Regions from separate parts of the Brevibacterium zhoupengii genome, predicted to be linked through region 1. Evidence: riboswitches for the same ligand, from Rfam matches in the RefSeq annotation. Region 1 holds a riboswitch; each other region holds the start of a gene.
What was found. Region 1 has a riboswitch for thiamine pyrophosphate ahead of LQ788_RS05695 (ECF transporter S component). Riboswitches for the same ligand answer to the same signal wherever they lie in the genome.
Positions count from the first base shown of each region.

Region 2: another riboswitch for thiamine pyrophosphate. It lies ahead of thiM (hydroxyethylthiazole kinase); the one in region 1 lies ahead of LQ788_RS05695 (ECF transporter S component).
Region 3: another riboswitch for thiamine pyrophosphate. It lies ahead of thiO (glycine oxidase ThiO); the one in region 1 lies ahead of LQ788_RS05695 (ECF transporter S component).
Region 4: another riboswitch for thiamine pyrophosphate. It lies ahead of LQ788_RS04120 (TenA family protein); the one in region 1 lies ahead of LQ788_RS05695 (ECF transporter S component).

Region 1 covers NZ_CP088298.1:1,264,496-1,271,977, reverse strand. The annotation lists gene LQ788_RS05710 (DUF4916 domain-containing protein) at 1-529, shown strand, start outside; gene LQ788_RS05705 (universal stress protein) at 645-1,553, shown strand; gene LQ788_RS05700 (FN3 domain-containing metallophosphoesterase family protein) at 1,594-3,330, opposite strand; TPP riboswitch at 3,471-3,579, shown strand; gene LQ788_RS05695 (ECF transporter S component) at 3,603-4,232, shown strand; gene LQ788_RS05690 (ABC transporter ATP-binding protein) at 4,232-5,722, shown strand; gene LQ788_RS05685 (energy-coupling factor transporter transmembrane component T family protein) at 5,706-6,587, shown strand; gene LQ788_RS05680 (hypothetical protein) at 6,626-7,171, opposite strand; gene LQ788_RS05675 (putative quinol monooxygenase) at 7,245-7,482, opposite strand, start outside.
Region 2 covers NZ_CP088298.1:3,284,953-3,292,434, forward strand. The annotation lists gene LQ788_RS14945 (HNH endonuclease signature motif containing protein) at 1-872, opposite strand, end outside; gene LQ788_RS14950 (hypothetical protein) at 1,627-1,815, shown strand; gene LQ788_RS14955 (TenA family protein) at 1,819-2,550, opposite strand; gene thiD (bifunctional hydroxymethylpyrimidine kinase/phosphomethylpyrimidine kinase) at 2,645-3,511, opposite strand; gene thiE (thiamine phosphate synthase) at 3,508-4,251, opposite strand; gene thiM (hydroxyethylthiazole kinase) at 4,248-5,114, opposite strand; TPP riboswitch at 5,102-5,205, opposite strand; gene LQ788_RS14975 (sugar ABC transporter permease) at 5,495-6,706, opposite strand; gene LQ788_RS14980 (ATP-binding cassette domain-containing protein) at 6,703-7,482, opposite strand, start outside.
Region 3 covers NZ_CP088298.1:1,935,784-1,943,265, reverse strand. The annotation lists gene LQ788_RS08810 (histone deacetylase) at 1-269, shown strand, start outside; gene LQ788_RS08805 (2-dehydropantoate 2-reductase) at 223-1,209, opposite strand; gene thiE (thiamine phosphate synthase) at 1,246-1,914, opposite strand; TPP riboswitch at 1,938-2,040, shown strand; gene thiO (glycine oxidase ThiO) at 2,031-3,248, shown strand; gene thiS (sulfur carrier protein ThiS) at 3,245-3,493, shown strand; gene LQ788_RS08785 (thiazole synthase) at 3,495-4,262, shown strand; gene moeB (molybdopterin-synthase adenylyltransferase MoeB) at 4,259-5,509, shown strand; gene LQ788_RS08775 (SRPBCC family protein) at 5,447-5,950, opposite strand; gene LQ788_RS08770 (mismatch-specific DNA-glycosylase) at 6,021-6,665, shown strand; gene LQ788_RS08765 (thymidine kinase) at 6,745-7,353, opposite strand; gene LQ788_RS08760 (PepSY domain-containing protein) at 7,468-7,482, opposite strand, start outside.
Region 4 covers NZ_CP088298.1:924,751-932,232, reverse strand. The annotation lists gene LQ788_RS04140 (catalase) at 58-1,545, opposite strand; gene LQ788_RS04135 (hypothetical protein) at 1,773-3,116, opposite strand; gene LQ788_RS04130 (HutD family protein) at 3,330-3,845, opposite strand; gene LQ788_RS04125 (VOC family protein) at 3,892-4,254, opposite strand; TPP riboswitch at 4,363-4,468, shown strand; gene LQ788_RS04120 (TenA family protein) at 4,468-5,187, shown strand; gene LQ788_RS04115 (ATP-grasp domain-containing protein) at 5,322-6,326, shown strand; gene LQ788_RS04110 (nucleoside/nucleotide kinase family protein) at 6,326-6,784, shown strand; gene LQ788_RS04105 (hypothetical protein) at 7,042-7,293, opposite strand; gene LQ788_RS04100 (phytoene desaturase family protein) at 7,466-7,482, shown strand, end outside.

The DNA.
Region 1 (7,482 bases):
TGCTCTGGACTTCGACGAGAACTGGTTCGACGATGCCGAGTTCGCTCAGCTGCGACGGCGACTGCCCATCCCCTATGTCAATGCGATCCCCGTGCGAGTGGGCGAATCGGGAGACGTCGAGCGAATCGGCCTTCTGCTGCGAAGCCTGGACGACGGGACGCTGGGGCGAGAGGTCGTCGGCGGGCGGATCCGCTTCCATGAGAGCATCCGCTCGGCGCTGATGCGCCATGCGGAGAATGACCTCGGACCGATGGCGCTGCCGGTCATCCCGCCTGCGATCGCACCGTTCCATATCGCCGAGTACTTTCCCACCGAAGGCTCATCACTGCTCCATGACCCCCGCCAGCATGCGATCTCAATGTGTTTCATCCTCGAAGTCCGCGGCGAGTGCACACCTCGTGCGGATGCGCTGAGTCTCGATTGGCTGACACCGGAGGAGACGCTGCGCTCCGATATCGTCGGCGAGATGTGCCACGGTCAGGAGCACATCCTCCGCTACGCGCTGGCTCACATGGGCTTCGCGATCTGAAAGGTTTTTCTACACTCCGTAGAAGAACCTTGGTAGACTGAGTCCACGAGGACGGTTCTGATGACGGGGCCATCGTCCTCGTCCGGGTACAGTCGGCCCCCACGGGAGGTCTGCCATGACTGCCGAGAACCGCACCGCTGACCAGACATCGACCAACCTCGGAATCCTCGTCGGCTATGACGGCTCCGAACTCGCCGCCCGAGCCCTTGAATACGGAGCAGCCGAGGCCACTCGTCGCAACACTGCCCTCACCGTCGTCGGCGCCTATACCGTTCCCGCGATGATCTACCCGAACATCGCATCAATGCCGGAGGAGAACGAGGAGGAGGCCGCGCTGCGCGCGGTCGAGAAGCGCCTCGGCGAGGCGGCCGGACTCCTGCGAGACCACCCGGGCAGGGTCTCCTATCGGGCCGACCAGGGCGACGCGGCCGGGGTGCTGAGGGACCTGAGCTCCCACGCCCGGACAGTGGTCGTGGGAGCCAGGGGCCGGGGCGGATTCATGGGCCGACTTCTCGGCTCGGTGTCCACGGCGCTGCCCGCCCACTCCCACTGCCCGACGATCGTCGTCCCAGGCCACCGAACTGAGCCGGAGAACGCACGGGTGGTCGTCGCAGTCGACGGCTCGGACGCCGGGCGTCTGGCGCTGTTCACCGCAGCCGAGGTGGCCAACTCACGCAATGCCCCACTCAGCATCGTCTCCGTCCTCCCGGCCGGCGAAGAATGGCTCTACTGGTACCCCGAACTTGAGCTGAGCGCCGAGGTCTCCGGACGGAGGAAGAAACAGCTCGAGACTGCGCTCGAAGCCGAGGTCGCGGCTGTGGCTCAGCAGCTCCCCGAACTGCCGGTGAGTGCCGAGGTACCCATCGGCGACCCTGTCGAAGAACTCCTCGAAGCCACGAAGACCGCACAGCTGACCGTCCTCGGCACTCGCGGGCGAGGAGCAGTCAGAAGTGCACTTCTGGGTTCGGTGTCACGCGGAGTCCTCCATCATGCTGACGGCCCGGTCATGGTCGTTCCGAGCTGAGCCGAGTCTGTCGGTGCAGTCTTCGTCGTTGCAGACTGCGTCAGCGGGGGCTGCGGTGACGTTTGGACACGAGCAGCAGCACCGCCCCGACGATGATTGCAGCCACACCGAGGCCGATCGGCAGTCCGAACTGAGTGCCGGTGCGCGGCAGATCGCCGCCGTCGGCACCTGAATCTGAGTTCGCTGAGGTTGCGCCGGAGCTGGCGGCGGCAGCGGAGGCGGCAGTCGACTCCGCGCCGGCTTCCGCGCCCTCAGACTCGGTCGTGCCCCCAGACTCGGTCGTGCCGTCGGATTCGATACTGTCCGCGTCCGCTGAGGCGCTGTCCGCGTCTGCTGAAGCACCGTCGGAACTTGCCGCAGCGTCTTCAGCGTCAGCATCTGCTCCGGCGTCGGCGCCCGGCTTTGGTGCGTCATCGCCGGAGCGGGTGATCTCGACATCGTCGATCTGCTCGGACGCGGCCTGCGCCTCAGCCTGCTGCGTGCCGTCTGCTGGAACCTCGTAGGTCGTCGCGCGCAGCGCGTCGTCGCTGACCCGCACGCGGGTGAAGGCGGGGATGTCGTTGTGGACGCTCTTGGCCTCCCAGTCCAGACCCGGAACGTAATCGTAGAATTTCGAGCCCGAGGACGAGGTCAGAGTCAGGTACATCGTCTGCCCTTCTTCTTTCTCCTGCTCGAGACCGGCATCGGAGGACTCGACCTTCTTGCCTTCGGCATCCATGAGGAACGTCCGATTGTAGATGTGGTCGTGGCCGGACACCACGAGGTCGATGTCGTTGCGCGCAGCCACAGGCGGAATCGCGTCACGCAGCCGCTTCACGTCGAGATCGCTGTTGTGGGTCGCGGTCGAATAGATCGAGTGGTGGAATCCGAGAACCGTCCAGCGAGCCTGGTCCCCGTGCTCGGCCACTACCTCATCGATGAACTCAGCATGCTCGTCAGTGTCGGAGTCATTCGAATTGATATCGATGAACAGAATCCCCGAATCCATGAACCAATAGTCACCGCCGGACGCGACGAGTCCTCTTCCGCCATGGTCGCTGCTGACGTTGGGGCGGTTGAAGTGCTGCTCGTAGGACTTCGAGGCGACATCATGGTTGCCGATCGTCGTCGCCTGCGGAACCTCCTGAGTCGCTGCCGGAGCCAGGTACTGTTCGTACTGCCCCTGGTCACCTGCCGAATTCACCTGATCGCCCAGGGAGAAGAAGAACCGCGGATCCTGCGCGGTCTCCAGGCCCGAGTTCAAGGTCCTGTCCCAACCAGTCGCATCATCGGGCTGCCCGCCGCCGGCACCGACCTGCGGGTCACCGAAGACGAGGAATTCGCTGTCGCCGCCGGAACCACCCGTATCGAACTGCGCTACGGCTGAGAAGCCGTCCTCTTCGCTGCCGACCTGGTACGAGTACTCGGTGTCCGGCTCCAAGCCGGTCATGCTCGCATGATTGTAGTGGCGCTTGAGATCAGTCGAGAGACCCGAGTCGCTGGTCCCGGATCTGTGAGCGTCCTCGGGCAGAGCCGAACCCTCGAGCTCCGCGGTCTTGGCCCAGCGGACCTCCCCCTCGCCGGAGTTCTCGCTCATCCACGACAGATTGCGTGAGCTCTCATCCGCCCCGACCTGCAGCACCACATCGGAGATCGCAGACTCCTCATCCGCCTCTGGCTGCGTCGAGGGCGAGGCGGAGGACGAGTGCGTGGGCCCAGCATGCGTGAGCCCGGCATGGGCCGGGACTGGCACTGCAACGAGCGCCGCCAGCAGCGCCGAGACGGACAGAATACTCATCGGTGACCTCAGGTGTTGTGTTTTCACCCGAACATTCCTACCCGCCGGTAATGAAAGCCCCATCCCCGACGAGCGGCCGACGAGTCAACGGCAGGTGAACTTTCCGTTACGGGTACCTCTCGTCGACTGGGGTACAGTGGTCCTCACGACAGGGGAGCGCCGAAAGGGGCGCTGAGAGTGCAGATGAAGCTGCAGACCCTCGAACCTGATGCGGCTAGCACCGCCGAAGGAAGTCGAGACTCTTCTACCCCTCCTTGATATGAGGAGGCACAATGCCAGAAACGACCGCGTCGGATTCCGCTGTGAAGACCGCGCCCCACTATTCCCAAGTACCGGCGACCAAGCAGTGGCGAGTCGTCGACTACGTTGTCACCGCCGTGCTGGGAATCGGCGTCGGACTCATCTTCTGGGTCCTGGCACTGAGCTGGAAGGTCCTCGAACTCGGATTCCAGGCTTTCCCTCCCTCAATCGGACTCATCGCCGGCCTCTGGGTCCTCGCCGGACCTCTGGCCGGTGCCATCATCCGCAAACCCGGTGCCGCCCTGCTATGCGAATTGATCGCCGCCATCGTCGAGGCAGTGCTGGGCTCTCACTTCGGAGCCACCGTTCTGCTCTCAGGACTCGTCCAGGGCTTCGGCGCCGAACTCATCTTCGCGGCCTTCGGCTATCGCAGGTTCACCCTGTGGGTCACGAGCTTTGCCGGGCTGCTGGCCGCCGCGTTCATGTCCGTGAGCGAGAACATCATGTACAACGCCGAATGGCAGTTCGGCTACCAGGCAGCCTATGCCGTGTGCGCGATCATCTCCGGCATCGTCATCTCCGGCATCGGCGCCTGGTTCGCCTACCGGGCGATCGCGAAGACCGGGGCGCTGAGCGCCTTCGCCTCCGGCCGCCTGCGCTGATGGCCCTGCCGATTCGCGCCCGCGGGTTCTCGTGGCGCCATGCCGATCGTGATGAGCCCGCCATCGGTCCCCTCGATCTGGACATCGCGGCAGGTGAGAAGGTGCTTCTGCTCGGTCCGTCCGGGGCAGGCAAGACCACCCTCCTGCATGCGATCGCAGGAGTTCTGCCTGCCGAGTCAGGTGAGGCAGCTGGTCAGCTTCTCATCGGCGACCGTCCACCGGATCCGCGCCGAGGTGAGACCGGGCTAGTCCTCCAGGACCCCGATTCGCAGGTGATCTTCTCCCGGGTCGGCGATGATGTCGCCTTCGGCATGGAGAACCTGGGCCTGCCTGCCGACGTCATCGCCGCTCGCATTCCCGCCTCCCTGACGGCCATGGGCCTGGGTCTCCCCCACGACCATCCCACTGCCGCGCTGTCCGGAGGTCAGAAGCAGCGCTTGGCGCTGGCAGGAATCCACGCGATGGCACCGCAGGTGATCATCCTCGATGAGCCGACAGCCAATATCGATCCGGACTCCGCCGCCTCCGTTCGGGATGCGGTCCTCGAGACCCAGGCGGCCACCTCGGCGACGATGGTCATCGTCGAACACCGGGTCGGATTGTGGCTCGATCACGTGGACACCGTGATCGTCCTCGGCCCAGCAGGCCTGCTTGCCCAGGGTCCGCCGAGGTCGGTCTTCGATGATCCTGCGCTCGCCGAGGTGCTGGTTGAGTGTGGGATCTGGGTGCCGGGGACGGCCGGACCCTCCAACCCTGCGGTGCAGCCGAGTGCAGAACCGCTCCCCCGCGCCGACGGCGAGGTCGTGCTGAGGACTGAGTGCCTCAGTGTGGCTCGCCCCGGTGCGAAGGTTCGCGCGGCGACCGGCCTCGATCTGTCAGTTCGGTCCGGTGAGGCCCTGGGCATCGTCGGCGCCAACGGGGCCGGCAAGTCGACCTTGGCGCTGACCCTGGCCGGCCTCATCCCGGAATTCGAGGGCGAGGTGAGAGCTGCCGGCAATCTGCGAGATGGTGCCAAACATGCCCGACCCTTCCGGTGGCCCTCGGCGTTTCTGGCTCCTCGCATCGGGATGGTGTTCCAGGAACCCGAACATCAGTTCCTGCGTTCGAGTGTGACCGAGGAGCTGGCTTTGGGACCGCGACTGGCCGGATGGTCGAGTGCCGAGGTCGACGATCGCGTCGCCGAACTCCTCGAGGTGCTGGGACTTGAGAGGCTCGCCGAGGCTCACCCGCAGGGCCTCTCGGGCGGTGAGAAGCGTCGCCTGTCGGTGGCTGCCATGATGGCGCCGCGGCCGAAGGTGCTCATCGTCGACGAACCGACGTTCGGCCAGGATGCCCTGACCTGGGCCGGTCTGGTCGAGCAGTTCATCGACGTCCTTGCCCGCGGGTCCGCCGTGGTCGCGGTCAGCCACGACCATGCGTTCCTCGACGCCATCGGGGCCAGGCGGGTCGAGTTGAGTCGGAGGACGAAGGCAGGTGAGCGAATTGCGTGAGCACGCGATCGAACACACCGATTCGGCTGGGCGAGCCACAGCTGTCACTGGCACCGAGGTCGCGGTTAATGATCCCGGCCAGCTCATTCCCTTGGTGCGCACCACGGCACTGGTCAGGTGCAATCCGCTGACGAAGATCGCTGTGGCGCTCATCCTCATGGTCGGAACACTGTTGAGCATCGACATGGTCTCGGCGGGAGTCGTCCTGGGGTTCTGCCTGCTCGCACTGCCGACGACGGGGCTGGACCTGATAGCTGCACTCAAGCGTCTGTGGTTCCTGCCTCTCGGCGCACTTCTGGCGGCGTGGGGCACGGCGATTCTGGCAGAGAAGACCGGTGCGGTGGTCATCGACCTCGGTCCGATCCTGATGACGACGGGTTCTCTCGGGGCTGCGGCCGCGATCTTCCTGCGCGCTTTGGCCTTGGCGATTCCGCTCATCGTCCTGGCCTCCACCATTGATCCCCGTGACCTCGCGGATGCGCTCGTCCAGCGACTGCACCTGCCCGAGGTGGTCGTCGTCTCGGTGCTCGCGGCGAGTCGACTGCTCGGGCTGCTTGTCAGCGAGTGGCAGACCTTGGCGATGGCCAGGCGGGCCAGGGGCCTCGCCGGCGGTTCGATCGTGCAGCGCACTGGGAGTCTCTGCGCCGGCATCTTCGTGCTGCTGGTGCAGTCGATCCGACGCGGCACCACATTGGCTATGGCCATGGAGGGCAGGGCGTTCGGCCGTCCCGGACGGACCTGGCGCAGACGCTCGACCTTCGGTGCCGGGGATGGTGTGGCTGTGGCGGCGTCATTGGTCGTCTGCGTACTCGCGATCGTGGCCGCGCATGCGTTCGGTACGTGGAATCCGATCGTCGGCGGCTGAGGAACTGCCCGTCCTGCCAGCCACACGCGATCGCATGCTCAGAGCTGCCCGAGGAGCTCCTTGAGCGCGGCCCGACGCTCCTCGAGGGCCTCAGTGCTGGGCAGCTTCGACGCGGTGAGCACCAGCATCGTCCTGCCTTCGTCCTTCGGTTCGGCCGCGGCCTCGAACTTGGTTCCGTCCTCAAGGTTCGCCCGCCAGAAGGAACGCTTCTCAGTCGTCGAGGTGCGCGCTTCACCATCGAGGGCCACGCCTGCCAGCGTTCCCTCGTCGATGAGGAAGGCGAATCGGGTGATGACATCATTTCGCGTACCGGTCACGGTGCGCGAGACCGCGACGTCGAAGGTGCCGTCGGCGCGCTGGCCGGGCACACGTCTGCCGATCTCCTGCTCATAGGCCACGACCGCGCCCTGGACCCACCACCCGTGCTTCTCAACGACCCCGTCGAACTGCGGGTAGAGGGCGTCGGCGAGTTCCTTGTGACTCGCCGACGCTCCCCCAGCCGCTTCGAGCCGGGCCCGAGTGTCAGCCCAGGGTTCGCCGAGGGCCTTCTCGATCGCCTGCACATTCATCGCTTTGGTTGCCATGGGAGAAGTCTAGGCAACCCAGACCCATTTCAACAGGGTCGCCGCAATGCAGGCGATGGGAGGAAGGTGCCGATCAGTCGATCTGGAGTTCGCCCATCTCGTCCCAGCCTTCGCCGTCGATCTTGCGCGAGATGATCTTCGGCGTCGATGCCAGGTGGGGGCGCATGGCTTCGAGTCCGGCGGCGAAGTGATCGCTCTTGACGTGAGGTTCTGCCCCTTCGTCGGTGAATGCTTCGACGAGGACGAACTCGTTATCCTTCTCCAGGCTCTTGGACCATTCGAACCACAGGTTGCCCGGTTCCGACCGTGTC
Region 2 (7,482 bases), 2.0 Mb from region 1:
GTCACCCTGCCACCCAGGCTTTTGGCCATGTCGGTGCGGCGGTTGGCTTCGCGGCTGGTGATGTTCAGCCTGTCTTGGATGAGTGCCTTCGTTGTTTTCGCACCATAATCCGTCGGCGTGCCCACTCGTTCACACACTGCTAACGCCAGGGTGGATAGGGCTTCATTGACGCGGTGGAGGGCTTCGAGTCCGTCGATGAGCCTGATCGCATCATCGGGACCCATCAGCCGGTCAAAGGTTCGCAGACCGTCCTTGAGTCCGCTGAGTGCGGTGAGGCTGGTCGTGATTTCAGGAGCAAAACGGGAGAGATCAGTCCATTCCTGATTCGAGAGCAAAGGGTGGGGACTCGAAGTGTTGGAATCAGTTTCGGTGGCGGGGTGCGAATCGTTCAAGCCATTCGAACCATCGACGGCCGGTGCTGTACTGGCCACGGCGGAGTCATCGCCGGGCACTGCTTCGTGAGCGTCTTCGAGCACTGCTTCGCGAGTGTCGTCGGTCGCGTCATCATCAGCAGATTCCCCACCCTCGGCTGCTGGTTCTACGGCCTCGTTCGACACATCTGGTTGACCGGTGGGTACGGGTGCCAGTGCTTCGAAGGTTTTCGCGAGGGGGTGGCCGGTGAGGTCGAGGTTGGAGTCTTTGAGCTGGTCGAACAATGTCAGCTCACCGTCAGAAGAAACTACACCATCATCAGATGAGTCATCCGAAGCTGCATCATCAGCACAAGACTCGTCAGCGTCTTCTGGGCCCGTGGCGGCATCACTGGAGTCGGGGCGTGGTTCACGCTTTTCCGGGTTTCCTGGGGTGCGGTCGGGGGTGAGAGTCATGGTGCTGAGGTCCATTCGCCAACATCGTTGTTGCTCTTCTTTCAATTATACATTCATTTCGCTGATTTGCACCCTTTTTTCGAATCCTGTTCGATCATGATTTTATTCTTGTACCTATTGATGGCCCTTAAATCTGGGGATGTTCGCATCACCCCAGGTCAGCATCCCTTACATCGATCGCAGCACTGTCTGTGCTCCTAGGTCGCCTCGCGCCCAGTCGGGCAGAGATAGGAGTGACTCCGGCCTCTCGCGGACAAACACAACCAATGAACCACAAACGACATGCAGGCCACTTGTTGCCAGGTGGCCCTATCTTTCTTTTCCGACCGGGAGGAAAATGGAGACATGAAATAGCTACGGATGTGAGGGGGCCGTCATGGATCTGCTGATTCTATTCATCATGGGTACGTGTTTCGCTACCGTCGTGTTCTTCGTCGGACGCTTTGCCTGTCCGCGACACGACCGAGTCCCCCTGATGGAAGTCGACCATGTGCTCCTGTGGACCACCCTGCGCCGCGGTTGGCATGCAATGGGCTCATTGGGACCCACGCCCCCGGGAAGAAGTGGCCCATCAGGAAGCCATCCGGCCTGATCTGACCTGACAAGTTAGCCGGGTGCCGACACCCGCGGACGCAGGCACCCGACCAGGTGCCAAGCCATTTCGGGGCAAACGGTCAACCCGACGACTGGGCGTCAAAGGGTGAGTTATTCGCGTGGCTCGTTCCATTGAGAGTGGGCATAGGAGTACTGGCTGCAGCACGGCGAACGCGTCTATCTCTTCGACTGTCTGATGGAGTTCATGCGAATCACCGCTGGTGCCTGCGCTCTGCTGTTTGCCTTGTCGCTGGTGCAGACGCTCAGCGTCGGACTGGGCAGATCGTGGCCGGATTCCCTTGTCTTCCTCCCGACCGGTATCTTCCTTGCCATCGTCGCAATCGCGATGTGGAATCTCTTCCGCCGTCTCAAGCCGGACGAGACCGACGCATAGTGCTCAGCACTGCGGAACGAACACTCCTGCATCCCAATTCTGGAGCGCATGGGCAGAGGCCCAGAAGTGGAGCTCGTACACACAGGCCTGCTCGAACGTGGCACGCATCCTCGCGGCCACCTCGGCGGGGGAATTGGTGAGTTCCTGCTCAAGCAGCTGTACGGCCTGCCGGGTCGACTCATCGAATTCAGGTGAGTCGTAGGTCTGGACCCAGGTGCGGTAGGGGTGGTCAGCACTCATCTGACCAGCCCGTTCGACGAGGACCTTGCCCATGTGCGCGTAAACCCAGAAGCACGGCAGCACTCCGGCCACGCCTTCGCCGTAGGAGCGGCTGGCAGCGGTGGCGACGAGGTAGGACACGTAGCCCAATGTGGTGGGTGAGGCCTTGAAACCGGCCCCGCTGCTGACGAGTTCATCGTGGGCCTCGGCCAGGCGAGAATCGGCGAGCAGCTCACCGTGCATCTCCTCCTCCACGCTGATGGCCTCGGCTGCCGAACTGGCCCAGAACCGTGCTTCATCCCGGTCGCTGGCCCCAGCTGCGAGGAAGGACATCGCCTTCGCGTAACCGGTGAGGTAGATGCCGTCCTGAATGATGTAGTTCGTGAAAGCCTTCACATCGAGGCTGCCCTCGGCGAGCTGGCCGAGGAACGGCAAGCGCTCGATCTGTTCGACGATCGGGCGCACACGGTCCCACAGCTGAGTGGTCTGGGGTCCTGCGGAAAAGTCTGTCGTCATTGATATCTCCCATTGTCAGGGGACCTCGGCGGTCCCGCAGCATCATTGAGCGGTATTCGGATGGAAAGCCCATCCGGGTGTGTGACTGGTTGTTCTAACGGCGGACGATGTCGACCTGGTGGTCGACGGGACCGTGAGCGCCCTTCGGATCGAGGCTGACCTGCCAGTTCGCGGCGGACTTCAGTGCCCTGGCCAGGTAGTTCAGGGCATTGTCGACGGCTTCGTGGAGTAGATCCGAGTTCACATCGTCAACGCCACGTTCACGCTTGAGCACAGCCACCTCGGCGGTGATGGCGGCCGACAATGTGCACCCGGTTCCGTGCGTATTCGGTGTCTCCACTCGTGGGTGGGTGAACTCGGTGACCGTGCCCTCGGCGGTGACGAGAACGTCGGCGACGTCGCCCTCGATCGCGTGCCCACCCTTGAGCAGAACCGCCCGAGGTCCGCGGTCGACGAGTTGCCTGGCCTGGGCCAACATCTCCTGCGGGTTCTGTGCCACGGGCTCATCGTCGCCGATCAGCAGAGCCGCCTCGGGCAGGTTCGGGGTGATGAGGTCGGAGACCGGGAGCAGGTGATCGCGGACAGCAGCAACGGCATCAACCTCGAGGAGGCGGTGTCCGGAGGTCGCGACCATGACCGGGTCGACCGTGTAGAAGCCCAGCTGGCCCTGGGCTGCTCGTGCGACGACGAGTTCCACGAGGGAGCGTGAGCCGAGCATCCCCGATTTCGTGGCATCGACGGGCATGTCGTTCAACACGCTGTCGAGTTGGTCGGAGACGAAGTCATCGTCGATTCCGTAGACCCGCGAAACGCCGTGGGTGTTCTGTGCGACCAGTGCGGTGATGGCCGTGGTGCCCAGCACTCCGCGGGCGGTGAAGGTCTTGAGGTCGGCGTGGATGCCGGCTCCCCCGCTGGGGTCGGTGCCGGCGATGGACAGTGCGATGGGCGGCCGAGTGGTCACTGAACTGCCTCCGCATCTCCGTCACCGAATGTCGCACGCCCGTCACCGAATTCCGTGAGCAGCTCTTCGGCTGCGGCACGCGGGTCTTCGGCGCGGCAGATGGCCGAGACCACACAGATGCCGATTAGGCCCCGTCCGCGCAGTTCGGCGGCACGAGCGGTGCTGATCCCTCCGATGGCGACCGCGGGAAGTCCCGCTTCACCCACAAGCTCGCCGAGGCGGTCGGGCCCGATTCCGTCGGGTGCGTCGGTCTTCGTCGTGGTGTCGTAGACGGGCCCGATGCCGACGAGGTCGACGACTCCCGATGCCCGGGCTGCAGCGAATTCGGCATAGTTGGCCGCAGACAGACCAATGAGGGGTTCGGGGCCGAGGAGATCGCGTACCTGCTCGACAGGTGTGTCTGACTGTCCGACGTGGATGTGGACTTCTTCTCCCTCGGCGAGGAGACGCTGGGCGACCGCGACTCGGTCGTTGAGGACGATGGGCACGCGGCGCTTTGTCTCTACCGTCGCGCTGTCGGCCACTGCACTGTCGACGGCTGCGATGACCTCGCGAGTCAACGTGTAGAACGCATCGTCGTCGATGTCCTTGTCGCGGACCTGGACGATCCCCACTCCCCCGGCCACTGCCTCGCGGACAGTTTCGGCGACGCTGCGTCCAGCTTCCCGGCACTGCGCCGAGTCCGTGACGAGGTAGAGGCGGGCGTCGATCCCGGCCAGACGAGAGTTGGCTTCGCTCATGACTGTGATCCTTCACCGACGCTGGCTTCAACCGCGCCGGCCTCGATCGTGCCTGCCTCAACTTGTGCGCCCGCCAACTGTTCGGCGGTCAGCGTGTGCAGCGCGTCGAGGAAGTTCACCGAATAGCTGCCGGGTCCGTTCGCGCCGGTTGCAGCGGCGTCACCGGCGACCTTGAAGTGAGCGTGGGCGGCGACCACAGCCTCGAACCTCGCCGAGGCGGTCGTTGCGCCCACGAGGTATGCGGCGGTGACTGCACCGAGAGAGCAGCCGGTGCCGATGACAAGCGGCATATAGGAGTGTCCCCCATCAAGGCGGGCGACATGGTCGACCCCGTCGATGTGAGCGACGATCGCGTCTTTGGGGCCCGAGATCGCGACGATCGAGCCGGTAGATCTTGCCAACTCGACGGCTCCAGGAATCACGGCATCAACCTCGTCGGTGGAGTCCACTCCCCGACCACCCAGGCCCACTCCGGCCAGTGCCGCGATCTCGGAGGCGTTGCCACGGATGGCAGTGGGTGAAGAGTTCGCCGCGCGACGGATTCGTGTGGTGCGGAAGTCGACGGCTCCGATGCTCACCGGGTCGAGGACCCAGGGCTTGGAGTCTTCGTTGGCTGCGTCGATGGCGGCGTCGGCGGCAAGGAACTGCTGATTCGTGGCGGTGCCGAAGTTGACCAGCAGTCCGCTGGCGATGCGCGTGAACTGTGCGGCATCGGCATCGTGGTCGAGCATCGCCGGTGCGGCGCCGATGGCCAGGAGCACGTTGGCGCTGAACTGCTGCACCACTGTGTTCGTGATGCATTGGATAAGTGGATTGCTCGCACGCAGTCGTGCATTGGCAGAACGCAGGTCGAAGTCAACCATGACGATCCCTTCGCTAGTATGGCCCAGATCAGGTTCGATGGGTGTTCTCTCAGCCTCACGCGATCAACGTCAGGCACCCCATGTCATTGCCCACGACTGTATCAGCACGGCTGAGGCTGGGCGAAGCGGCGGCCCGAAGAAGGCCAGGCGGGAACCCGAGACAGGCGAACCAGACCCCGGGCCCGCCTCGGCGCCCGCATGCCAACACATCGAGCGGACCACTTATCATCCAGAGCACCAGCTGTAACCGGTACTTTCGACGCTAAGTGGTCCGCTCGATGAGTTTGCTGGGTCATACCTCGAGAGCTTGCTGAGCAAGAGGGCGACCCTCGCTGACCGCGAACGCAGCTAACCGCGAGCGCAACTCGCCGCGAACGCAGCTAGCCCCGCCCGACGTAGCGCTGTCCGCGACGGCTCAGGGCGTCGATGACGACAGCTGTGAGCAGGACGAGCGCGGTGATGATCTGCTGCGCATCAGAGTTGAAGCCGATGAGGTAGAGACCGTTGTTGATCGCCCCGACGACCAGCGCACCGAGCACCGCAGCCCAGGCCGTGCCGCGACCGCCGAAGAGCGAAGTGCCGCCGATGACCGCTGCGGCGATCGCATTGAGCAGGTCCTGCGTGCTCACCAGCGTCGATCCCGCGTTGGTCGTCACACCGGTCTTGATGAAGCCGAACAATGCGGCCAGCACACCGGCGGCCATGAACACGCTGACGCGCACCCATGTCACGCGGATGCCGGCACGCCTGGCGGCTTCGACCTTGCCGCCGACCGCGTAGATCGAGCGACCGTACTTGGTCTTGCGCAGCACCAGATCGATGACGATTGCGATGACGATCATGAGGAAGAACGGCATCGCCAGACCGAAGTCCTGGTTGACCAGAATGAGGAAGCCGAAGACGACGACGGTGAGGATGACGATGCGCACGATCACCGAGGTCCAGCTCGGGCTGTCGAGTCCCTCGTTGTGACGGCGCAGCTTCGAGTAGATGATCCCGGCGCCGAAGCCGATGACGGCGACTGCCCCGAATACGTAGGCCCAGATCGCCGGGAAGTAGAAGCTCGCAAAGTCGAAGGCGAAGGTGTCGGCCATCGACAGGTTCTTCTGCACACCCAGAGTTGTCAAGGTCAGCCCGGTGAACGCAAGTAGTCCTGCCAGAGTGACCACGAAGGCCGGGATTCCGACCACCGCGAAGAACCAGCCCTGGATCGCTCCGACGACGAGGCCCAACACCAGCATGATGACCAGTGCGATCAAGGGCGGAACCCCTTGCCTGACGACCAGCACGCCCAGCAGCGAGGCGGAGAGTCCACCCAGCTGCGCCAGCGACAGGTCGATCTCGCCGAGGAGCAGGATGAGGTTGATGCCCAACGCCAGGATCGCCAGGAACGCGACCTGCGTGGACAGGTTGACCAGGTTGGCCGGTGAGATGAACTTGCTGTTCGCCGATTGGAAGACGATGACGATGACGATGAGCGCCAGAATCACGGGGAAGGAGCCGAGCTGGCCCTCCTTGACTCGACGCACAAATGTCGCGAAGAACCCCTCGCTCGAAATGCGTTCGTCGGTGATGAACGAGTTGCGGGTCATCGGCGCTCACCCCTCCGGGTCGCTCGCTGAGTCACGACATTGTCGTTGGCTCCCGTGATCGCGGCGACCAGCACATCCGTACGCTCGTCACCGGGGAAGTCACCGGCATCCTTACCCAAGCGCAGAACGTGGACACGGTCACACACGGCCTGGACATCGGCCATGTTGTGGCTGACCAGGAGCACTCCGAGGTCTCGTTCGCGCAGACGCTCGATGAGGTTGAGGACCTCCGCGGTCTGTGCCACGCCGAGTGCCGCCGTCGGCTCGTCCAACATCACGATCGATGGTTCGCCGAGGAGGGACCTGGCAATCGCGACCGTCTGACGTTGACCGCCGGACAGAGCCGCGATAGGGACCCTTACGCTGGGAATCTTGGCTGAGAGGCTTCGCAGCAGCTCCCACGACTTCGCCTCCATGGTGACTTCGTCGAGAACACCGCCGCGGGTCTTCTCGTGGCCGAGGAACAGGTTGGCCACGACGTCGAGGTTCTCACACAGTGAGAGGTCCTGGAAGACTGTGGCGACTCCCGCCTTCTGTGCGTCCTTCGGCGCTGCGAATTTCTGGGACCGCCCGCCCAGGATGATCTCACCTTCGTCGGCTCCGTGGACTCCGGCGATGACCTTGACCAAGGTGGATTTGCCCGCGCCGTTGTCGCCGACGAGTCCGACGACTTCGCCGCGGCCGATGGTCAGGTTGATATCGGTCAGTGCCTGGACCGCACCGAATCGTTTGTTGATTCCGCGCAGTTCGAGTACTGGTTCGGCTCCGGTCTCCGG
Region 3 (7,482 bases), 670 kb from region 1:
GACCGGGCAAGTACGAGACTCTCCTCGTCCTCGACCGCAGGGACTCGATCCCGCTGGTGACGTTTACGGCCCCGCACGGATCCGAGGCAGTCCCCCACACCGTTCCCAACGAACCGTATCTGACGATGCTGCGCCTCGGCGCAGAGGAGGTCAGGTCCGTGACGACGCTCAGTTCAGCCTCGGAGCTCAGCTTTGAGTCGGAGATCAGTTCAGTGTCGGAACTCAGCTCTGCCGCAGCGACTCCCCAGCCCGCAGCTGCACAAGTGTGAGGTCGAGCAGCGGCGTCGCCACTGACAGGTCCGCTGCCGTTCTCGCAAGGTGTCCGAGGATGTGCTCGGTTTCGCTGGGCAGGCCCGAGGTCACGTCACGGTAGAGCGATGAGGTGAACGACGAGCCTTCGGCGGTGAGCATGGACAAGGTCATCTCCCTGGCCTTGGCCGAGACCGGGTGTCCGCCCGCAGCCGCGACGGTCTCGAGCTCGTCGACGATCTGAACAATGTGCGAATGCCCTCCGGCGGCCATGATCGCCCCGACGGGTGCCCGGAACAGGCAGGTGACGACCCCGGCAGCGGCGATGAAGATCCACTTCTCCCACAGGGCGTCCGTGATGTTGTCCAGAATCTGCAGCTTAAAGCCGGGTACATCGAGGGCCTGGGCAATGGAATCCGGGACGCCTGTTCCATCGAGGTCGCCGATGGTCATAACCGCGAGGTCCGTCATCTGGTGGATCGCGCCGTCCTTGATCGTCCCGACGATCTTGACCAGACCGCCCAACACCTGGCCGGGGAACTCCTCGACCAATCGCTCGATCTGAGCCATACCGTTGAGGAACGGAATGATGAGGGTGTCCTCCCCCACTGCAGGTCTGATGTCGTCGATGATCGACTCCAGACCGTTGGCCTTGACCGCGACGATCACCAGGTCGAAAGGCGTCGAACTCGAGCCGTTGGCAGTGGCGGAATCGCCGGGTGCCAAATGCGCAGCTGACGGATCAGTCTGGGCGAGCTCGGCTGCGGTGAGGACGGGGATATGGTTCGTCCGGTCCTCACCGGGGTCAACGAATCGCAGACCGTTGGCACGCATCGTCTGTGCTCGGGCTTCGCGGACGAGGAACGTGACATCGCGTCCTGCTTCGAACAGACGGGTTCCGAACGCTCCGCCGGTTGCGCCGGCTCCTGCGATGAGTATCTTCACTGTGTGCTCTCCCATGTCAGATGGATTCCGTGGCTTCTGCGTTGCGCACTGTCACAATGCCTGTTTGAGTTCCGCGGCCGCAGCCGCAGGGTCATCTGCTGCGGTCACCGCGCGGACGACGACAATGCGCTGTGCACCGGTGGCCTGTACTTCCGCCAGTCGCTCACCAGCGGAGATCCCACCGATCGCAAACCAGGGTTTGGCTGCGCTGGAGGCGAGCGCACGCAGGGGTTCGACTCCGATGGCGGCCCGGCCGGGTTTGGTGGGGGTCTCCCACACGGGACCGAGACAGAAATAGTCGATCTCGGGGTCCGCCTCGGCGGCGTGGGCCTGTTCGATGGAGTGTGTCGAGCGGCCCAGGATCACGTCGGGGCCGAGGACCGTGCGTGCCTGTTCGCTGGTGAGGTCGCCCTGACCGATGTGGAAGACGTCGGCGCCGACGATGAGGGCCACATCAGCACGGTCGTTGACGGAGAACAGCTTTCCGTGCCGGTGGGCTGCCTCCCTGAGGACTTCGAGTGCTTCGATCTCGGCTCGGGCTTCCAGGCCCTTGTCGCGCAGCTGGATGATGTCGACGCCACCGGCATAGGCGGCATCAAGGAATTCGGGGAGATCGCCCTGCGCGCTGCGGGAATCGGTGCAGACATAGAGCCTGGACCCGCGAAGCCGGGCGAGTCGTGTGGCTCTGTCTGTGTCGTGGACTGCGGCGTCCATTGTCATATCTGCGGCCATGCTCCTAGAGTAGAGGAGTTCGCGGGAGCCTCATAAAGGGGCTGAGAGGGCTTTGTGCCGACCGTTCAACCTGATGCGGATCATGCCGCCGGAGGGAGAAGCACGTGCACGTCATTGTTGTGGGAGCCGGGATCATCGGCTTGTCAACTGCCTGGAATCTGCGCCGTCGCGGCGTCAGCGTCACCATCGTCGATCCGGCTCCCGCCATGGGTGCCTCCCATGCTGCGGCGGGGATGCTGGCCCCGGCCGCCGAGGTGGTGTGGGGGCAGTCTCCCCTGTACCCCCTGATGCGTGCCTCGGCAGACTTGTACCCGGACTTCGCCGCCGAGCTGGCTGCCGCCTCCGGTCATGATCTGGGGTACTCGAGCGCCGAAACCTTCGTGTGCGCCGGTGACCGTGCCGATCTCGCTTCGCTGCGTGAGCTCATCGACCTGCAGCGAGCAGCCGGTTTCGACGTCTCCCTCGTTCCCGGGTCAAGGGCCAGGGATCTGGAACCGGCGCTCTCACCCGGGGTAAGCGGAGCTGTCACGATCCCCGGGGACCATTCGATCGATCCCCGCCGAGTCACCGGCGCACTGCTGGCCATCCTCGGCAACGCCGTTGTCCGTGCCCGAGTGACCGGTCTGCTCACTCAGGCGGGCCGGACCATCGGTGTCGAACTTGAAGATGGGACGAGGCTCAAGGCCGATCAGGTCGTCGTGACCGCCGGCGGCTCCTGCAACGACATCTCCGGAGTTCCCGCGCTGCCCCTGCGCCAGGTCTGGGGCGAGGTGATCAGACTGCGGGCGCCCGAGACTCTGGCCCCGCTTCTCACACGTACGATCCGTGGACTGGTCAAGGGTCGTCCCGTCTACGTCGTGCCTCGACCCGACGGTGAACTCGTCCTCGGTGCCACGAGTCGTGAAGACGGTCGCTCCGGGATCAACGCCGGCGGCGTCCACCAGCTGCTGCGCGACGCCGAACGTCTCGTCCCTGCCATCCTCGAGGCCCAGATCACCGACATCACCACCCGCGCCAGGCCGGGCTCACCCGACGACGTGCCGATCATCGGGCGCATCGACCCCGGCTGTGTGGTGTCCACCGGGTTCTTCCGGCACGGCATCCTCCTCGCCCCGCTGGGTGCGAGCCTCACCGTCGACCTTGCGTGCGGGAGCGAAACCTTGGCGGGGCCGCCGGGGACACTCGCCGCGGTGGCACCTGCCCGGTTCACCGAAGCCGCTCAGGCTCAGCACCTCACTCCTGCTCACGACCTCACCCCTGCGCAGCACCTCCAGACCACACCGACCGAAAAGTTTCAGCAACCGACAGGGAGCCAACTGTGACCGACACGATCAGCATCACGCTCAACGGCGAGCGCCATGAACTCGCCCGACCCACCACGGCCAGGGACCTCGTCTCCGGCCTCGTCGACAAGGACATCACCGTCGATGGCACACCCGTCGACGGCAGTCGTCTGGGCATCGCGCTCGCCGTCGACGGTGAGGTGATCAGGCGCGGGAAGTGGTCTGAGTTCACCTTGGCCGAGGGGCACAATGTCGACATCGTCACCGCTGTGCAGGGAGGCTGACATGAGTTGGAACGTCGACGAGGTGACCCTGAACTCCCGACTGGTCATGGGCACCGGTGGTGCCAGTTCACTGAGCATCCTCGAACAGGCTCTGGAAGCCTCGGGCACCGAACTGACTACTGTGGCGCTGCGCCGCTATGACGGGACGGCCCGGGACTCGGTGTTCGCCCTGCTCAACCGTATGGGCATCCGCATCCTGCCCAACACCGCCGGATGCTATACGGCCCGTGATGCTGTGCTGACTGCCCAACTGGCCCGGGAGGCTCTCGAGACGAACTGGGTGAAGCTCGAGGTCATCGCCGATGAGGAGACTCTGCTGCCGGATCCTGTTGAGCTGTTCAGGGCCGCGGAGGAACTCGTCCTCGACGACTTCACGGTCTTCGCCTACACGAACGATGATCCGGCGCTGGCCAAGAGGCTCGAGGACGCCGGTGTCGCTGTGGTCATGCCAGCCGGGGCTCCGATCGGCAGCGGACTGGGCATCCTCAATCCTCACAACATCGAGACGATCGTCAACCGCGCCCAGGTGCCGGTGATCCTTGATGCCGGTATCGGCACTGCCTCCGATGCGGCTCTGGCGATGGAGCTGGGCTGCACCGCGGTCCTGCTGGCATCGGCCGTGACTCGGGCACATGATGCGACAGCCATGGCCCGAGCGATGTCCCTGGCCGTTGAGTCCGGTCATCTGGCCGCCCATGCCGGCCGGATTCCGAAGCGACCGTTGGCTATGGCCTCGTCCACGTTCGAGGGGATGGTGACTCCGGTATGAGTACCGCGCGCAATCCGGGCCCATTGGTCGCACCGACCGATTCTCTGAGCCCACGGGAACTCGAACGCTATGCCAGGCATCTGAGCCTGCCGGGGATCGGCGTCGAGGGGCAAGGGCGGCTGCGGGCCGCCTCGGCGCTGGTCATCGGTGCGGGCGGGCTGGGAGCACCGGTCCTGCACTACCTGGCCGCGGCGGGGCTCGGGTCGATCACGATCATCGACGACGATGTGGTCGAGGCCTCGAATCTGCAGCGCCAGGTCCTCCACCGCGATGCCGATATCGGCCGGGCCAAGGTCGATTCCGCTCGTGATGCCCTGCTTCGTCTCGATCCGGAGCTTGCGGTCACCGCGATCTGCGAACGGTTGAGTCCTGACAATGCACTTGAGTTGTTTCACTCCCATGATGTCGTCCTCGACGGGGCCGACAATTTCGCGACCCGCTACCTGTCCAATGATGCCGCCGAACTCACCGGCACCCCGCTGGTCTGGGGCACGATATTTCGCTTCGCAGGTCAGGTGAGCACGTTCGTCCCCGGGCATGGGCCGATGCTGCGTGACCTGTTTCCCGACATTCCCGAGCCCGATTCGGTGCCCAACTGTGCCGAGGGTGGTGTGCTCGGGGTTCTGTGCGGCACCGTCGGCTCCGCTATGGCCACGGAGGCCGTGAAACTCATCTGCGGCATCGGCACACCGCTGATCGGTCGCCTGCTGCGCTATGACGCGTTGGAGTCCGACTATTCCACGCTTCGGTTCTCACCTGATCCTGATCGCCGGCCAGTCACCGATCTCGCCGAGGTGACGGTGGCCTGCGCCGCTGCCGACCAGAGATCCATTGGCCAGGATGCGAATGGGCCCGGTGCCGAAGGTCTGGGCTCAGGACGGGGCGATGAGGTCAGCGTTGAGGAGTATCGGGCCGAGTCCTCCCCCATCCTCCTCATTGATGTGCGCGACGGGTGGGAACGGCAGATCTCGGCCATTCCCGGTTCCGTCCACCTGCCGCTGAGCGTGCTGCAGGTCGAGGGGTGGAAAGCGGTGGAAGCCGTGGCTGCTCATCCGCCTCATGAAATCGTCGTCCACTGCAAGTCGGGGGCACGGTCGGCTCAGGCCGTGGCGCTGCTCAAGGATGGTGCGCCGGGGGCCGTGCGTCTGCGCTCGCTGTTGGGCGGCATCGACGCCTGGTCGACGTCAGGATGCGAGACGGTTCAGGCGGCTGGCCAGCCCGCGGTGTCCGGCTCTCATCACTCGTGAGTGCATCGACGACGCCACGGGTCGCAGCAGCCGAATTGATCGGCGCCGGGTGTTCACGCACCACACAGAGCTGATCGTGGTGATGGGACCGGTCTGCTGCAGTGACCATGCTCCGCTCCCCCTCAGATCTCCGGCGGCGGAGAACGTCACGAAGTTCGGTGCCTCGGCGTCGTGAAGTTCGATGCTGAAGCTCAATGTCATACCGATCGGGCTGTTGACCTGGATATCGGCTCGGCTTCCGGGTGCGATCGTGTCGTCGATGGGCACGGCCACGGGCAGGCCGGGCCACCATTGCGGCCACGCTTCGATGTCGCAGAGCACTGACCACACATCCCTGACAGAGGCGTTGACCCTCCACCGGTTCTCAAAGTGGAAGGGCGCTGATTCACCCGCCTGCGGTCGCACATGGTCATGGGGCGCGAACTGATGATCCTTCGTCATAGATCCCCTGGTGTTCGTGGATCGACGGGCACTGAGGAACCCGTTCTGACTCGACGGTACTGTGGAGACTGTGATTGAGGAAAGTTTCATCAGCTCCCGCCGACCTTCGCCGCTGGGCGGACGTAAGCCGACGAAGGACGACCTCGCAGAGTTCGCCACTGATAATCCCGATGCCATCGATGATGTTCTGCCCAGGCGTCCGGGAGAGCTGTCGATGCTCATCGTGGGAATCAACCCTGGACTGTGGACCGCCGCGGTCAATGCGCCCTTTGCCAGACCGGGCAACCGCTTCTGGCCCTCACTGCATCAGGCGGGGCTGACCGATCACCTCGTCGATGCCTCACTGGGCCTTGCCGCCGAAGACGAAGCACAGCTGTTGGCCCGGGGCATCGGGATCACCAACCTCGTCGGTCGGGCCACCGCCAGAGCCGATGAACTGGACAATCAGGAACTGCGCGACGGGGCGGCCCGATTGGTTCGCCGACTCGACGATATCCGCCCCAAGGTGGTCGCGATCGCAGGAATCACCTCGTTCCGAATCGGGTACTCACAGCCCAAGACCCAACTCGGCTTACAGGACTCGTCACTCATCGAGGGGTGGCCCGTGGACATTCCGCTTCACGTCGTACCCCAGCCCAGCGGCCTCAACGCCCACTACCAGGTGCCTGATCTGGCGCGAATCTGGCGGCAGGTGTGGGAGAGCATCGAGGCCTGACCAGGCGTACAGATCAGGCGTCACATCGCGGAGTCCGGCCCAAGCGTGCCGACCATGGCACGGGCTTGGGGCGTCGTTTCTAGTGTGGTGGAGCGAAGTGCTCCCGGCAGCGTGCGACATAGGCTTCAAGACCGCCGACGTGGCTGGCAGCGATGTCTGTGGCAGGAGCATCCGGCTCGTCATCCGTGCGCCCGGGAGTACCCACACGCTGGTGGAAGACCGCATCTCTGCCGCAGATTGTGCACACTGCAGTCAGCTTGAGGACGTCTTCGGCCACGGCCATGAACGTCGGCATCGGTTCGAAGGGATCACCGTCGAACGTCACACACAGCCCTTCGACAATGACGGTGGCACCGTGTTCGACCAGTTCGAATACGGTCGCCACGAGATCAGGGCCGAAGAACTGCGCTTCGTCGATGGCGATCAGATCGTAGTCTTCGGCGTGGGCGACCTCCGCGAGGGACTCGACGTCGCCGATGGGCACGGCGGGAATGTTGACCCCGGTATGCGAGGTGATCGCCGATAGTGTGGAACGGGTATCAAGGGAGTGGCTGAGTACGAGGACATTGACCCCGGCGATCTTTGCCCGCCGGACCCTGCGCATGAGCTCCTCGGACTTTCCGGAGAACATGGGGCCGGCAATGACGTCGAGACGACCTGCCTGCCGTGGCGAAGCAACGGGGTTCATAGGCATGAGGCCAGCCTACGCCGCGATGCGGTCATACCGATATAGGGCACTGGGCTTCGATCAGCTCGCCCGTTCTCCATGTCGGCACGTCACCGCGGCCAACCGTCACCGCGGTCAGTCGTCGACAGA
Region 4 (7,482 bases), 340 kb from region 1:
TCAGCTCCCGGAGGGTTGCTGTGTGCTCAGACGGCGGAGTTCACCCCGCCTACCGACTCACGCAGTCTCGGACTTGTATTTGTCCTCGATAGCGCGGCCGACCTCTTCATCGATATTGCGCCAGTACTGGAAGACGTTGGAGAGCACGGGCTCTTCCACGCCGTCCTTGAGTGCACCGACGACGGTCTCGATGAGACCCTGACGCTCCTCTTCGGAGTAGACCTCGCGGATCAGTGTGTGTGCCTGACCGAAGTCGTCGTCCTCTGCGTGCAGAGTGGCGGCGCTGCGGACCAGCTCACCATCGGATTCCCACCGCGCTTCGACCTGGGTCTCCTCGGCCTGGTATGACCGGCCGTAGGAGTTGGGGGCGTAGACGGGAGCATCACCTGAATGGTGGTACTCCATCTGACCTTCCTTGTCATAGGAATTGTTCTTCGTGACGGGAGCGTTGACCGGCAGCTGGTTGAAGTTCGTGCCGATGCGGTTGCGCTGCGCGTCCGGGTAGGAGAAGACACGGCCCATGAGCATCTTGTCGGGCGAGATTCCGGTGCCCGGCACGGTGTTCGAGGGGCTGAATGCAGCCTGCTCGATCTGGGCGAAGTGGTTCGACGGGTTCTTGTTGAGCGTGAACTTGCCGATCTCCATGAGCGGGTAGTCCTTCTTCGACCAGGTCTTGGTGAGGTCGAAGGGGTTGAAGCGGTAGGTCTTGGCCTCTTCGTAGGGCATGATCTGGACGCTGACGGTCCAGGACGGGTAGTCGCCGCGCTCGATCGCATCGAACAGATCGCGGCGATGGATGTCCGCGTCCTCACCGGCGAGCTTGCCGGCTTCTTCGTTGCTCATGTTCTCCACGCCTTGGTCGGTGTGGAAGTGGTACTGAACCCAGAACCGTTCTCCGGCTTCGTTGGCCCACATGTAGGTGTGCGAGGAGTAGCCGTTCATGTTCCGCCAGGTCTTGGGCAGACCACGCGGTCCCATGAGGTAGGTGACCTGGTGTGCCGATTCAGGCGAGAGCGACCAGAAGTCCCACTGCATGTTGTTGCTGCGCAGTCCCGAATCGGGTGTGCGCTTCTGGGAGTGGATGAAGTCGGGGAACTTCATCGGATCGCGGACGAAGAAGACAGGGGTGTTGTTTCCCACCATGTCGAAGTTGCCGTCTTCGGTGTAGAACTTGAGTGCGAATCCACGCACATCGCGCCAGGAGTCGGGCGAACCGAGCTCACCGGCGACCGTGGAGAACCGTGCCAGCATCGGGGTCTTCGTGCCCTGCTGCAGGAACTTCGCCCGAGTGTACTTGGAGACGTCTGCGGTGATCTCGAGTTCACCGAAGGCACCGGAGCCCTTCGCATGGGGGCTGCGCTCGGGAACGCGTTCGCGGTCGAACCGCGCCAGTTTCTCGACGAGTGCGACGTCGTGGAGAAGGAGAGGACCATCGGCTCCGACGCTCAGCGAATGCGCGTCGGACTCTCGAGTGGCACCCGATTCGGTCGTCGAGGGCTTCGTGCCATCGAATCCTGGATGTTCATGATCAGCGTGTTTTGTCATAGCTTCTCCTTCAACCGATTGAGCGACAGGGAGCCATCTTCCCGGCCCACTACATCCATCATAGGACGAGCAGAACGCCTCAACATGTGCTGAAGCGAAGGGTCAACCGTGACTCCCCTGATATCGAGTTCCTGGCAACGTGCAGAAGACTGTCGCAGCCAATTTTCACACTATCCAGGTTCCCTCTCTGGTTCAACCAAGACGGCCCCTGGAAGTATTCCTGGTCCTCAGCCTTCGGCCGTCGCGCCGCTTCCACTTCCGGCCGAGCCCGATGCGGACCCACTTCCCGCACCGCTCGATCCAGAACCACTCGATCCTGCGCTGCCGGATCCGGAGCTTCCCGCTCCATCCTGGGAACCGGAGCTGGCGCCTGAGTCAGAGGAGCCTGCCGAGCCGCCGGAGGTATCTGCCCCGGTGTTGGATGAGCTCGAATCGCTTCCTGCTCCGCTGCTCTCGTCGCCGGTGGCCGTGGAGGAGGTGGATTCGGTGCCCTGGTCGGTCCCTGTCTGATCGGAGGCCTGATCGGACGCCGAGGAGGTGGTGGAGCTGCCCTCGTTCGCCGAGGTGGACTGTCCCTGGCTCGTGGTCGAACCGTCGTTGGTGCTGCCCGGGTTCGAATTCTGATGGGGCTGGCTCGCCGCCCCGTCTGCACCGGATTCGGAGTCGGCTCCGCTGTCCTGTGAGGTGCCGGTTTCGTCCCCGGTATTGGAGTCTCCGGATACGGACCGTGAGATCTGTGAGGTTCCGGGCGAGATGTCGGCCTCGGTGAATGATTCGGCCATGACCACGGCCCCCAGTCCGATTCCGAAGGTCGCCACCCCGATGGTCACCGGGTAGAGCACTCGTTTGCGGCGCAGCTTCTGCCACCACGATTTCGGTTCCTCGTCTTTGGTGTCGGCGCTCGCATCTCCGGCTTCCGGGTCACTCAGGTTCCCGAACGTGCTGGTGGCATTCGGTGATGGGCCCGCCTGGGTCTCTGCGACCGCGGTCGCTCGCTGCGTCTTGGTGCCGTGTGACTTTGCTTTGACGGCAGGAGCGAACTTCGTGCCGACTTCTTTGATCTTCTCTTTGCCCTTGTCGAGGCTGCTCGTATAGAGAGTCACCGCGAGGCCGGTGATGATACTGGCAACGCCTGCGCCGACGACCGTTCCGGCGACACCCAGCTGTCCGCCGATCACCGAGGAGGTGGCCGCGGCGGCAGCGCCGGCGAGGAGCTGAGTCGCGGAGACCCTGTTCTCGCTCTTCTCCTTCTTCTCAAGGACCTCGTCCTTGGCAGGCGGTTCGTCGACGGCTGTGGTGCTCTCCTGCATCATCCGAGTCGCCGACGCCGGCAACTCTGCTGACGTAGGCGACCCCGTTGACGCTGCCGACACCGGCGCTTCTTCGCGTCGGATCGGATTCGGCGGCATCACGGGCGTGGTCACCTGTGAGGGCGCCGTCGGTGACGACTGGGTGCTTCTGGCGTGTGCGGCGGCGAGTTCTTCGGTGATCAGAGGCAGGGTCTGAGACGCCTGCGCGGCTGCTGTGCCTTCTTGCTCATTCGGTCTGCCTGACTCATGCTGATTCGACACCAAATTACCTCCGATGACTGGCCTCTGAGTCCAGTATCGGCTGGCTGTTTTCGGGGTTCCTGACCCTTCCCTACGAAGGCTGGGACAACACTGTGAGAAGACGGCAACTCTATGGTCGCTGACCTGCGATGATACCGACCTGTGTGACGCACGGGACAGGCGCTTTGCAGGATATTCGCAGGTCCGGAATCGGTGTCTGCGACACCTTATTTCTCAGTGCAGAATGGCCACGCCGAGGTGGTCCGGAAACACGTCCATCGTCTCGAGTTCCAGCAGCTGGAATCTCGGGTATCCGGGGCCCGGTTCCAAGGTGACTGCGAATAGCCCTGAACCGGTGAATTGCGTCGACACCTGTAGGGCATTTTGTTCCGAGCCGGCTCGGCCAACTGTCTCGACCATGAGATTGAGCGCGAAGCACGGCTCGTCCAATCCGACGAGGGAGACGTTCTGCGCCCCACGGAATCTCACCGGTGCTGCCGGCGTCACCGAGTGCATCTGTCCGTCTATTTCAAGGGTCACCTCGGCGCCTATGGGAAGGAAGGTGCGCGCCAAGCCCGGCAGCGGCGAGAACTCGGCCTCACGGTCCAGTCGCGCGATGCTCAGGCGCCAGCGTCGAAGATCCGGGGTCAGTTTCTGGGACTTGATGAGTGAGACGAGCTCAGTCGTCTCCCCTGCCCCATTGGCCCACGGAACCGGATCGAGGTCGTCGAAAGAGGTGATCACGCGCATGTGATCACTCTAGTCTCGACTCAGCTCGTGGCTGCTGGTGAGAACGTCAGTTCAGGACGAGGCAGAACGGGTGACCTGCTGGATCGAGGAAGACGCGGAAGGTCTCACCCGGCTGGTCGACAGCCTTCCCTGCACCGAGTTCGACCACGGCGGTCTCGGAGACATCAAGGTCATCGACGACGACGTCGATGTGCATCTGCTGCGGGTGGGACTGCCCCGGCCAGCTGGGTGCGTGATAATCCTCGACCTGTTGGAAGCAGATCGGGGGCCAGGATTCGGATGTGATCTCTGCCCAGGTGCCGTCGTCATCGACTCTGACCTGCCAGTCGAGGAGTTTTCCATAGAATTCCGCGAGTTCACCGGCGTCGGGAGCATCGATGACGATGACGGGCTGCTTTGCGATAGCCATGGTCGAAGTCTACGCGTCGCCGGTGACACGGTGAATAGAGCAGGCAGGAAGGCTTGCTGTTCGCTACGCCCGGTCCGAAGTGCCCGCAGACACACCGATGCTAGGCTCGAAACACCACAGGGGAGCGCCAGGAGACAGGCGCTGAGAGTGCGCAAGCAGACCCTTCGAACCTGATCCGGTAAACACCGGCGGAGGAAGTGAGGTGTGACACCGATGAGCGATATCGACACGAAACACACGATCAGCAGCATTCGGCTGACCCCAGGAGGGCCGGTTGCGGCGCTGAGAGCGGAGGCGTCTTCCGCTTGGGAGGCTGCAGTCGGGCACAGATTCATCACCGAACTGATTGCCGGCACGGTCGACGATTCCGTGATGAGAAAGTACCTGATCCAGGACTACCAGTTCTTCGAATCATTTCTCTCGATGCTCGGCGCATGTGTCGCTCACGGCGATGCCGTAGGGCCGAAGCTGCGGTTCGCCAAACAGCTCGGGTTCCTTGAAGCCGACGAGGATTCGTACTTCCTCATGGCCTTCACCGAGGTGGGTGTCCCTGCGACCGACTACGCTGACCCCCAGCTGGCTGAGCCGACTGAGGGCTTCCGTGACCTCATGGACGAAGCCGTCGACTCGGCCTCCTACGCAGAACTGCTGGTCGTGCTCGTCATCGCCGAATGGCTCTACCTCGATTGGGGCGAGCGCTCGGATCCTATGCCTCCACGCCGGGTGCATTCCGGGTGGATCGACCTGCACCGTGGTGAGGATTTCCGGGCCTGGGTGCAGTTCCTCATCGACGAACTCGAGCGAGTCTTCCCAACTGGCGAGGACACAGAATCCAGCGCGGCGCGATGCCGACTGGCTCACATCTGGCACCGTGCGGTCGACCTCGAACTGGCCTTCTTCGACGAGGCGTACGCTAAGAACGAAACCCGGTGAAGCTGGAGCGCTCGGTTCACATTCTGCGTCCCTCGCATAAACGAGGTCGCTCGGATTAGGATTGTTGAGCAGAACAGGTGTGCGGGTGCATCCAGTCACCCTTCGCCGTCGCTGGAGGATGCGAGGTAATACAGATGAGCACACAGCTGCTTCCCGTAACGGACGATCCGGCAGTCTACATCATCCATGACAATCCGGAATGGATCGCTCCCTTTGCCCAGGCCCTCGAGCGATCAGGTGTCAATTTCGTTGAGTGGCTGCTGCCTGATGTCTCGATCGATCTCACGACGGAGCCGCCGCAGGGCCTGTTCTGGTCGCGGCTGTCTGCCTCGGCGCACACTCGCACGGATCCGCATGTCAAGGACTACGGACGTGCGGTGCTCGCTTGGCTCCAGGTCGCTGGGCGCACCGTCATCAACGGCGCCGACGTCTACGAGCTTGAGGTGAGCAAAATTCGCCAGCACCGTGAGCTTGCCGCTCGCGGCTTCGACACGCCCCGCACCTCTGCGGTCTTCGGCAGCGCAGCATTGTCCACTGCTGCACGCGACTTCAACCCGCCCTTCATCACCAAACACAACCAGGGCGGCAAGGGTCTCGGCGTGCGCCTTTTTCAGTCCCATGCCGAGCTTGACGAGGCTGCGAGCGACTTCGCTCCCGGTGGTGCGAACGAGCCGATCGACGGGATCACACTGGTCCAGGAGTATGTGCAGCCGGCGCAGCCGTTTGTCACTCGTGCCGAGTTCATCGGCGGCCGGTTCCACTATGCGGTTCGAGTCGACGTCTCCGATGGGTCCTTCGAATTGTGCCCCGCCGAAGCGTGCGAGATCCCTGGCGCTTCTGCCGCACCGGTCGACCCGTTCGCCCTGCGTGAGGACATCACCGCGCAGACGCCCCTCATCGGCCGGTTGGAGGCGCTTCTGAGCGAACTGCGCATCGACATCGCAGGCATTGAGTTCATCGAGACCGCCGATGGTCGCCAGGTCGTCTACGACATCAACACCAACACGAACTACAACCCGAACGTCGAAGACGGCGAGCGCACGGCTGGGCGTACAGCTGCCGCGGACCGGATCGCTGAGTTCATTGCCGGTGAGTACATCTCTGCTGGGGTTGCCGCGTCGCCGGTGCCCCACGCTTGATGCTTGCCCGCCGCTTAGTCCTCCGCCAACTGCTTTCACTGCTGCGCGAAGTCGACATCGGTGGGCGAGCTCTTGTTGCTGTTGATGGGCTCGACGGTGCGGGCAAAACCGTCTTAGTCCAGGAGCTCGTTGAGCTGGCGAACCAGGACGGCTTGCGCCCCGTTGCGTCACTGAGCATCGACGGGTTCCATCATCCTCGCTCGATTCGGTATGGCAACGGCCAAGGCCCCGATTCCTTCTACCGGGATTCCTATGACTACGAGGCCTTCTTCCGGTCCGTCGTCACTCCGTTCAGACATGGGCTGCCCATCGTCCCCGCGGTCTGGGATGTTGATGCCGATGCATCCGTTTTACCGGCACAGCGCGACCTGCCGCAGGACTGTGTCCTCCTTGTGGACGGTATCTTTCTCCATCGGCCAGAACTTCGCGTTGTGTGGGATGCGAGTGTGTGGGTGTAGGTTCCGTTTGAGGTCTCGGTCCCTCGGGGAAACGAACGCTGCTCTGGGCAGTTCGATTCTGATCCCGAGGCGCAGTCCAACCATCGTTATGTCGGCGGCCAGCGCCTCTATTTCGCAGAATGCTCGCCGTGGAGGTCGGCGACATGGATCTTCGACAATGAAGATCTGGAGCACCCCACCCTGCGGCGTCTCACTGAGGGTTCAGCAGGGAGCCCCGCCACTGAGGGCTAGGAGACTGCCGCTGTCACAGCCCGATCTCACACAGGTGCATGTCGATTGTGCCTCACGATCGCTGCGACGACGGCACCGACTGCGCAGCCGACCGCAATGAGGAACGGCACTCCGACAATGACTGTTTCGACGATCATGATGAATGTATGTTGGAACATGTTCGCCAGGATGTTCACCGCTGCGAATGCCACCATGCTGACGAGGAAAAAGAAACCGGCTGTCTTCACCAGGCGCACCGGCAGTGTCCCCCGACGGTCACGCTCGCTCAATGTGTTCATCGCCGATCACCTTCGATCCCGATCATTGTCGACGCTGTCTGCGCCATCTGCGATGTGCTCTGAGGCTACGCCTGAAAGCTTGGGGTGCCATGAGGGCCACGGGCATGTTCGATGAACGAACGACGGCGCACTCCGCCCCGAGCGTGTCAGTCCTCTCCCCTAGACTGAGCTCATGAGCAATGCTGAGGT